One region of the Corynebacterium aquatimens genome, then DNA from elsewhere that is predicted to be linked to it. Evidence: riboswitches for the same ligand, from Rfam matches in the RefSeq annotation. Region 1 holds a riboswitch; each other region holds the start of a gene.
What was found. A riboswitch is a leader RNA that binds a small molecule or an ion and turns the genes downstream of it on or off. The one in region 1 is predicted to bind thiamine pyrophosphate.
Positions count from the first base shown of each region.

Region 2: linked by a shared signal. The riboswitch ahead of CAQUA_RS09735 (bifunctional hydroxymethylpyrimidine kinase/phosphomethylpyrimidine kinase) and the one ahead of CAQUA_RS03480 (ABC transporter substrate-binding protein) in region 1 are both predicted to bind thiamine pyrophosphate.
Region 3: linked by a shared signal. The riboswitch ahead of thiM (hydroxyethylthiazole kinase) and the one ahead of CAQUA_RS03480 (ABC transporter substrate-binding protein) in region 1 are both predicted to bind thiamine pyrophosphate.

Region 1 is NZ_CP046980.1:751,043-754,312, reverse strand. It holds gene CAQUA_RS03480 (ABC transporter substrate-binding protein) at 321-1,361, opposite strand; TPP riboswitch at 1,436-1,560, opposite strand; tRNA gene CAQUA_RS03475 (tRNA-Val) at 1,670-1,742, shown strand; gene CAQUA_RS03470 (DUF3052 domain-containing protein) at 1,813-2,223, opposite strand; gene aceE (pyruvate dehydrogenase (acetyl-transferring), homodimeric type) at 2,548-3,270, shown strand, end outside.
Region 2 is NZ_CP046980.1:2,144,637-2,147,906, reverse strand. It holds gene CAQUA_RS09735 (bifunctional hydroxymethylpyrimidine kinase/phosphomethylpyrimidine kinase) at 1-1,303, opposite strand, end outside; TPP riboswitch at 1,294-1,399, opposite strand; gene CAQUA_RS09730 (GTPase) at 1,431-3,029, opposite strand; gene CAQUA_RS09725 (GTPase family protein) at 3,029-3,270, opposite strand, start outside.
Region 3 is NZ_CP046980.1:64,205-67,474, forward strand. It holds gene CAQUA_RS00200 (lipase family protein) at 1-64, shown strand, start outside; gene CAQUA_RS00205 (hypothetical protein) at 426-1,103, shown strand; TPP riboswitch at 1,149-1,250, shown strand; gene thiM (hydroxyethylthiazole kinase) at 1,304-2,128, shown strand; gene thiE (thiamine phosphate synthase) at 2,128-2,775, shown strand; gene CAQUA_RS00220 (ABC transporter substrate-binding protein) at 2,819-3,270, shown strand, end outside.

The DNA of each region.
Region 1 (3,270 bases):
TCCTCGTAGCCTCATTAACCAGGCGTGACAAGACTGAACACAATTCTCTCGATCACCTGTAGGGTTCGCAAGGCTCAGCGCGGTGTCTTTGGTTTGCATTGGGCGAGAACGGTCAATGCTCCCGAATTTGGGAGGACGGTTTCCCCTCTCACCTTCTTTACCCCTCATATGCGAAAGCTTAGTTGAGGTCGGGCCGGGAAGGCCTGCGGATAAACAGCCTTGGGAGTGGCCATCTCGTGGACGTGAAAAACCCGCGGGAGGGCCCGCGGGTGCATGGCTGTGGCGTGGGGAGCGCCCGCGGAATTGGCCCGCGGGGATCCCTAGTCAGCGAGGTACTCGTTGGTGAAGTAATCGGCCCAGTTGGGTGGGCTGGTCAGTTGCTTGTTCTTGTCGTCGACAAGCAGATCGGCGTCGTAGAGGAACGTACCCAGCCCAGCCCAGCGCTCTTCTTTCTGGCGGCCGAACTTGCCTTCGTCGTCGAGCATGAAGTCCTTGGACAACATGCGCTGGCTGCGCTTGAGGAAGTCCAGGTCGGTGAGAAGGTCGGCGTTTTCCTTCTGGAGAATCTCGGCGGAACCATCGGGGTCCTTCACTGCGTCTTCGTAGCCGCGCTGCAGAGCTTGAACGAACTTCTTGGCTTCTTCTGGGTGATCCTTGAGCCAGTCATTATTGCCCACGACGATGACTTGGTAGCAGTCCGGGAAACCGTAGTCGGTGTAGGTAAAGTTCTTCAGCTTCACGCCGCGGTCCTCGGCCTCGATACCTTCCCACGCAACGTAGGGAACGGTGAAGTCAACGTCACCGGAGTACAGCGCTTCATATGCAGCGGTATTCAACGTGATGTTTTCAAACTCACCTTTACCGCCGGCGGCCTGGATGACGCCACGCATGACAGCCTCATCCGACGGGAGACCGAAGCTGCCGAACTTCTTGCCGTCCAGATCCTTCGGGGTGTTGATGTCATCACGCTCAGCCAGAACGCTGACCACCGTCGCCCAGGTCTGCTCCACGGCGAGAACCGACTTGATGTTTGCCCCAGCGGCCATGGAAATCGTGGCCGCGTCCTGGAAGCTGATGCCAAAATCAGCCTGGCCGGAATCCACCATGAGGTCCGGGTTGGAGTCGTTGTACGGCAGGATTTCAACGTCCAGGCCAGCTTCTTCGAAATAGCCCTTGTTCTTAGCCACGTACAGGCCAGTGTGGTTTGTGTTCGGCGTCCAGTCAAGCGCAAAGCGGATCTTTGTCGCGCCATCGCCGGAAGCTGCGTCATCCCCGCCGGCACACGCAGCGAGTCCCGCCGCCATGAACAGGGTCATGACCAGCGCACACATCTTCTTCACTGGGTTTGATTCTCGGTTCATATCCTTCGTCTTTCTGTTCAAGACGGAAGATGCCGGGACACATCCGGAAAAATCGGCCTTGACCAGGCCATGACGGATACGCACCGCGACATTCCCTCCGCCAGTACAAACTGGATCAGGTTCGACGGGTCTTATCTCAGCCCCAACCACTCACGCCGTATTTACTGAAGTGAGCGACAGGGCACCCCGTGTCACGTGCCTTAAGTTATACCAGCCAGATTCCTTCGAACCGTTACGGCTTTGCAAATACGTAAACGGCCTGCCCTTTTGTGAGACAGTGGGGCAACGTGTTAATCTTTCACCCACGCGCGCCGTTAGCTCAGCTGGAAGAGCAACTGGTTTACACCCAGTAGGTCGGCGGTTCGAGCCCGTCATGGCGCACAAATAAGAAGGCTGCGGTCCCCCACTTCGGGAGACTGCAGCCTTATTAGTCATTCCGTTGTTCCGGTATCTACTTTTTGGCGCCGGAGCTGGTCAGGCACGAACCTTGCCAATCGCCGAGGCGCTCAGCCTTGGTCTGGATGAGGCCAGCGAGTTGCGCAGACTCTGAGATATCGCCGGGGTGAACCGCGCCGGGTTTGCTGGCGCCGGGAGTGAGCAACCAGATCTTGCCGTCATCGGACAAGTTGCGGGTTGCATCGACCAGCGCATCAACCAAGTCGCCGTCTTCAGTGCGGAACCACAACAGGACTGCATCGCACAGCTCATCGGTGTCTTCATCAATCAGGGCGTCGCCGATGGTGTCCTCAATTGCTTCAGAGATAGCCGAATCACAATCATCGTCCCAGCCGATTTCTGCGACTATTTCGTCGGCGTTAATCCCTAGCTTCTTTGCGTAGTTTTCGGCACCAGCGGCGCTCACTATGTCCCTTTCTGTTTGGTTTCTGCGTGGATTTAGATGGACCCTTGGATGGATTCTTGTTAGTTCCGATGCACGTGAGGCATCCAAGAAAGCCTTATCGCACAGAATACAGCCAGTTTCTTATGGTTTCTCCACTTAAATACTCAACTTTTAGGTGGACTTTTACGTACGCTGGGCCGTGACGTGTTGGCCAGAGTTCTCTCTGGCCCTGACACCACTACGAAACACAGATACACAACGGAGGAAAGCGAAGTGTCTGACGAGGTAAACCCCGATCTCAACGTGCCAGGTGTAACCACCCCTGGGGCTGGATCGGATTCCAACATGCCGGTGATCCGCGACGGTGTCGCCTACTACATGCACGACTCGGACCCGGAGGAGACCAACGAGTGGATGGAGTCCCTCGATGGGCTGCTGGATAACTCCAACTCGGACCGCGCACGCTATCTGATCCTGCGCTTGCTTGAGCGCGCGTCGGCACGCCGCGTTCCGCTTCCATCGCTGACGTCGACGGATTTTGTGAACACGATTCCAACGCAGATGGAGCCAGAGTTCCCGGGCGATGAAGCGATGGAGAAGCGCTACCGTCGTTGGATGCGATGGAACGCAGCCATCATGGTGCACCGTGCGCAGCGCCCCGGCATCAAGACGGGTGGCCACATTTCTACCTACGCGTCGGCGGCGGCGCTCTACGAGGTCGGTTTCAACCACTTCTTCCACGGCAAGGACGCTCTGCACGGTGGCGACCAGATCTTCGTTCAGGGTCACGCTTCCCCGGGGGTGTACGCCCGCGCGTTCCTTGAGGGTCGCCTGAGCGAGGATGACCTGGATGGCTTCCGCCAACAGCACTCCCGCCCGCAGGGTGGTCTGCCGTCCTACCCGCACCCGCACGACATGCCGAAGTTCTGGGAATTCCCCACGGTTTCTATGGGCCTGGGCCCCATGAACGCCATCTACCAGGCGCGCTTCAACAAGTACCTGGAGGACCGCGGCATCAAGGAAACGTCGAACCAGCACGTCTGGGCATTCCTGGGTGACGGTGAGATG
Region 2 (3,270 bases), 1.1 Mb from region 1:
CAGCGCCGACAGCGTATTCTTCCACGGCGGTTTCAGACACCAGGAAGTCCGTGTACGCGTTGGTAACCGGGCTGGGCCGGGACGACGCGTGATCCAGGTCGTGCTGGGCAAACCAGGTGCGGTGCAGCTCAGCCTCGGCGTGGATAGCTTCGGCGGAGGAGTTAGCCCACCAGACCTGGTCATCAGGGGTGTGGGCCTTGATTCCAACCTGGGCCAAAGCGCGGGCGTACTCTTCCAGGTAGTGCGCGTCCTGCAGCAAGTAAAACTCAAAATCGTCTTCAGCCAAGTCGCCGGAGCGCAGCGCTGTGATGAACGGCAAGTTCAACGTGTCGGGCCAGACCTTGGCAGCAGCGCGGTCCCAGAGAGCCTGGGTGTGGGGGCCGGCGGCCGGGATCTTGGCAGCAAGAAGCTGGCCGGTCTCACCCGCTGGGCGGTCACCGGACAGGTCCCACGGCTGGGTGGACGCTGCAGCGGCAAGACGTCGCGCGCGGTGGGAATGGTCGACGGGGCCGTTGCCCTTGCCAACTCCAAGCGCATCGGCGTTAGCGATGGCCTCGTAGAGCCAGTCCGAAGCCCAGCGAACCGCCGCGGCCGAACCAGCCCCGGACCCAGCCTCAGAGCCGAGCGCCAGGCGAGTGGCCAGCGCCGACGACAGGGAGCAGCCGGTGCCGTGGGTGTTCTTCGTGTCCACGCGGGGCACGCGGGCAACCTCGACGGATCCGTCGGGGGAGACCAACGCGTTGGAGGCATCACCGCTGAGGTGGCCGCCCTTGACCAACACAGCAACCCCGGTTGCGGCGGCGTACGCTTTGCCCTGTTCTACCGCTTCGTCGAAGTCCGCGGCGGGCTCGTTCTCCGTGAGTACGGCCAGCTCCGGGATGTTCGGGGTGACCACGGTGGCGTGGTCGCGCACGAATTGGCGCAGCGCAGCCTCGGCATCCTCGCTAAGCAGGCGGTCGCCGGAGGTGGCCACCATCACGGGGTCAACGACGACCACCGGAACTTCGCGTCCGGCCAGGGCCTCACTGACAGTGGCGGTGGTTTCGGCATCCCCCAGCATGCCGATCTTGATGGCGTCGACCTCAACGTCGTCGAAGACCGCGTCGAGCTGCTCTTTCAGGAACTCCTGCGGTGGAGTGTGGATGGAGCGCACCCCCTGGGTGTTTTGCGCCACCAGGGAGGTGACCACGCACATTCCGTATCCGCCAGCAGCGGCGATCGATTTCAGGTCGGCCTGGATACCAGCGCCACCGGTTGGGTCAGTGCCGGCGATGGACAGGACTCGGGGGATAGCAGTAGTCATAGCGACATCCTTACGCGAATTCGAGTTCGTTCAAGTTCAACGGGTGTGATCTCAGCCCGGCCTTTGAGAGGGGGCTGGGCACCCCGTGTCTTGTTGGGCAATCATACGCGAGTTGTAACGGCCCGCCTTAACCGACGGCGGTGGCAACGGCCGCGGCGAAACGGTCGTAGTCCGCGCGGATGCCCTCTAGCGGTTCTACAACGGCCGCGTGAGAAATCGCGGCCACTTCTTTGCGCATAGCTTGCCGGGTGCGTCGCTTCACGCCGGAGCCGATCACTCCGCCGAAGACGGTGGTGATCAGGCCAATGATCAGCCCCGCAAGGAGTCCAGCCATGATCAGCAGTGTTGGTATGGGCCACCCTTCGACCGTGGGCACGAGCTCGCTGCCAAGCAGTGGCACGAGAACGCCCGGTATGAATGCAACCAGCAGGTACCAGACAACACCGGCTAGCGCCGCGATCAGCGCGAGCCATTGGATCACGGTCAAAAGGAACCATCCCCGCGAAGGTTCAGCGGGGAGGCGAGTGCGGGCGACGGCACGGTCGAGTTCGCCCGGCAGTGCTTGGGAGATCTCCTCAGTGCGGTCTGCCACCGCCGCGGACCACGCATGGGGCAGTCCATCTGCGGCAGCCGTGGAATAGTCGCGCAGTCCCTTGTTCGCCACCGCCTTGCCGGCGGCATCCAATTCCGGCAGCGACGTGCGGTGCACGCCCACGTCATCAGGCTCCTCCCGCAGACCCAAGCGGCGCAGGGGATCGGGCCGGAACTTCGTGATCCAGCTGGTCAGCAGCCACCCGGTGCGCTCATGCAGGCGTTTGCGGTAGGCCGCGGCGGTGGTCGTAGAAATCCGTTCGACCCCGGCGGCTTTCGCCAAAGTGTCGTCGAGGGCACGCTTCGCTCGCTTATCGACGCCACCCGCCGCCCGCGTCGGTACATAGTCGTCCGTCACCGCGCGTATATCGGCCTCAATGCGGGCGGTCTGGGCGGTGTGAGCGCGGGCGACTTTTGCAATCGCGCTGCGCAGCGTATCGATGCCCTCCCCAGTGCGCGTGGAGGTAGGGATGACGGACACGCGGGTGAGGCCGTCGTCGATAAGCAAGTGCTCAAAATTGCCCGCGACCGTATCCACGTCGTCGACGTGCAGCAAATCTGCTTTGTTCAGCACGGCGAGGGTGACTTCGGCGTGGCCGGCGTGGGGGCGGATGAACTGGTCGTGGATGACGCTGTCGGCGTATTTTTCGGGGTCCGTGACCCAGACCAGAACGTCGACTTGTCCAGCGAGGCGCTGCGCGATTTCGCGGTTGGACGCCTCCACCGAGTCGAAGTCCGGGAGGTCGAGCAAGATGAGCGGGCCAGCGCCGGGGGCGAACTCGCCCGGGCGGGTGCGGCGGTCCTCCACCCCTAGCCAGTCCAGCAGGGCTTCGGACCCCTCCGGGCCCCAGATTGCCGCGAGAGGGGACGACGTGGTCGGGCGGCGCGCAGCTGCCTTGCCTAAGTCTTCGCCCACGACTGCGTTGAACAGGGAGGTCTTGCCGGAACCGGTGGCTCCGAAAAACCCAACGACGGTGTGTTCAGCAGACAGGGCACGGCGTTCCGCGCCCGCGCGGGCGATGGAACGGAAGCGGTCAACCTCGCTGGCGGGCAAGTAGGGCGCGCCGATGGAGGCGGCCTCATCCAACGCGGCAAGGCGGTCGCCGAGGGGAGTCTTACGTTTGAAAAGCGCCATTAGTTCTCCCCTCCAGTCGGGCGAGGAAGCTGCAGTTGGGGGGCCGCGGTGAGGATGCCGGGGAAGCGTTCGTTGAGTGAGGCTCGCGCTTCCGCGGCGGTGGTACGGATCGATTCGGCGGAGGTGCCTTCCAGCAGCGGGTCGGTGATGGCGTAGTAGCGTTCGCGTTCCTCACGCAGCAGATCATTGAGTCGTTGGTCTAGGTCCTTGCGTGCGTCGGCGGCCATGCGGCGCACTGTTT
Region 3 (3,270 bases), 690 kb from region 1:
CACGACACCTAACGTGGCGTTTCCGGATTCCTCGGCATTCCTGGCTGAAATCTTCCGAGACTAGGCAGGCCGCGCTGCTGAGTTGAAGAATTCGTGGCCTGCACCATGTTGGCTAGCTAAACACGGTGAGTGTCTAACTTTCGGGGGGCGGTCCACGGGGATCAACGCGGTTGCGTGATTGGCAGTGCCAATCAGCGGTAGTTGCCGCGGAAACACGCTGGTCGCGCGGGAAAAAAATACGTGATTGGCACTGCCAATCAAATGAAGCCCACGAAATGAAGTCTATGTAACGGTTGACGCGGTGGTTTAGACTTAGCAGACAGAACCGACTTAATAGTCAATGTCTTATGAAGGTCGTATGAAGTCGGGCGGCGCGCACCCCGTGCAGTGCATGCCCGGAAGCGCGTCCGATGTGGAGGATCACCGTGAAGAAGATTATGGCAGCCGCACTCGCTGCGGCCCTGACGTTCACCACCGCTGCCCCGGTTACGCCTGGGGTGGCTGCAGCCGAAACGCCGACTGCCAGCAAAAAGTACTCGGAGATCTACCCAGTAACAATGTATGGCTCGGTCAAAAAGGCCGGACCGGTCACTCAATCGTTTGAAGTCACTGTTGATGACGGCATTGGCGGGAAGTCCGTCAAGGCAATTGAAGAGGTCACAGACAAGCGGAGCAGTCAAGAAAACGTCATCTTCACGTTGAAAACATATTCTGCCGGAAAAGCGAGGGGCGAAATAACCCTCGGTAACGAAGCGATCTACCCGGCGCAATTCTATGCCAGCTATGAAGTCACAATTGTTTACACCGATAACAGCAGAGCGAAGGCAACTGGCAGCCTCTCCATTGAGCCCATGGATACGTTGGTGGATCGGTCGAAGCCGCGAGAAGACACGCCTACAGGCGGCACCGGAAACCAAGGCGGCACGGGCAACCAAGGCGGCACGGGCAACCAGGGCGGCGGGAACGCGCTGAGCAGCGCGGATGGCACGCCAACAGAGTTGGGGCGCACGCTATCGATTGTTGGGGGGATTGTCGCGGCGTTGGCGGTTGTGTTGGGTGTGGGTGCGTTGTTTATGAATGCGCAGGTACCGTTCCGCAGGTAAGAAGAGCGTAATTCGCTTCGTTGTTGGCCCGCTGCGCTACTGTGTTATAAGGACACGGGGTGCCGCGGGTCTTGTGCGTGCGGCTGAGAAATACCCGTTGAACCTGATCCAGGTAATGCTGGCGAAGGGATGTTCGGGTGCATTGACCGCGCGTTTCTTCGTTGGCGTTTAAGAAATCGAACGAAGAATGGGAGCGGCAAATGACGGTGACAAATGCGGGTGCGGCGCAGCTTTTGGCAGCAGTGCGGGAGCAGACCCCTTTGGTGCAGTGCATTACTAACTCGGTGGTGACCAATTTCACGGCGAACGTGCTGTTGGCGTCGGGTGCGGCGCCGGCGATGACGGACATCGTGGGGGAGGCGGGTCTGTTCGCGGGTATCGCTAGCGGTGTGCTGATCAATCTGGGTACGCCGACGCCGGAGCAGCGGGAGGCGTCGCGTGAGGCAGTGGCGGGTGCCGCGGAGGCGGGCACACCGTGGGTGCTGGACCCGGTGGCTGTCGGCGCGTTGCCGGTGCGTACGGAGCTCGCCCGCGAGCTGGTCGCGGCTGGTCCGACGGCGATTCGTGGCAACGCCAGCGAGATCATGGCGCTTGCAGGTGCGGGCGCGGGCGGCCGCGGCGTGGAGTCTTCCGATGAGGTCGATGCCGCGGTGGAGGCCGCCGTCGCTTTGGCGCAGCAGTCCGGCGCGGTCGTTGCGGTGTCCGGACCGAAAGACTTCATCACTGATGGTCAGAACGCGGTGTGGGTAGATGGCGGTAGTGAGTTATTGACCAAGGTCACGGGCGGCGGGTGCGCGCTCGGCGCGCTGATCGCGGCATTTTTGGGGGCCCGCGGTGAGGCTTCGGCGCTCGAGGCGGTTGCGGCCACGCACGCGTTCTACTCGCTCGTCGCGGAGCGCGCCGCGGCGAAGGCTCACGGCCCCGGCACGTTCGCAGTCGCGCTTATCGACGAATTGTCGTCCGTGACCCCGGATGACCTCGCCGCGGTGACGAGCATCAGCGCAACGACAACGAGTGAGAACTAATGAATATTCCAGAAGGTATTTACCTGGTCACGGACAAGGCTTTATGCGGTGAGCGTGGCGTTGTGGAGACGGTCCGCCTGGCCGTTGACGGTGGGGTGACCACGGTACAGCTGCGCGATAAAGATGCAGGCCGCGATGATCTTGTGCGCCAACTCGAGGAGCTGGCGGGCGTAATTGATGGCCGCGCAACGCTCGTGGTCAATGACGCCTTAGACGCTGCGGTGGAAGCGCGTCGTCGGGGCATTCCTATCGACGGTGTGCACGTAGGCCAATCCGATGAGGACGCAACGGTGGCGCGTGCGCATCTCGGGCCGGACGCTGTCGTGGGCCTGTCGGCGAGCAACCGGGAGGAATTCGCTGAGATCAGCACCTGGCCTGCCGGAACGGTGGACTACGTCGGTGTTGGTGTTATCCGGCCGACGGCGACGAAGAAAAACCACCCGCCGGCGCTCGGCATCGAGGGATTCGGCGAGCTCACCCGCATTGCGCCGGTGCCGACGGTGGCGATTGGCGGTGTCGGTGCCGGAGACATCGTTGGCCTTCGCCAGGCGGGAGCGCACGCGGTGGCGGTGGTGTCCGCGATCTGTGCAGCAGAAGATCCCCGGGGTGTTGCTGAGCAAATGTCTGCCCTGTGGATAAGTGCTTAGGCACGTGTCCGGTGGTGTCACCCCCGGCCGATAGGATGCAGCCATGACTCACACGAGATCCCGGGTATCCCAGTTCTTTGCCATGGTGATGGCGCTGCTCACCGTCGCGGCGCTCGCGACAACACTCGCGGCGTGCAGCGACGGCGGCGCGGGCGAGGGGGAGAAGATCCTCTTCGCTCCGGACTGGACGCCGAACACGAACCAGACCGGGTTATTCGTGGCCAAGGCGAAGGGATTCTTCGAAGACACCGGGATCGACGTGGAGATCCTGCCGTACAACGAAGCCGGCACCGATGTTCTGGTGGACTCCGGCCAGGCGACGTTCGGGATGGGAACCCAGGATCGATTGACCATTGCCAAATCTGCGGGGGCGGACATCAAGTCGGTCATGGCAGTTGAGCAGCATTGGGCAACCGAGATCGCGGTCTTGGCAGACCGGGCTGATATTAAAAGCCCCAAAGACCTGGACGGAAAGACCTTCGGCGGCTTCGGTGA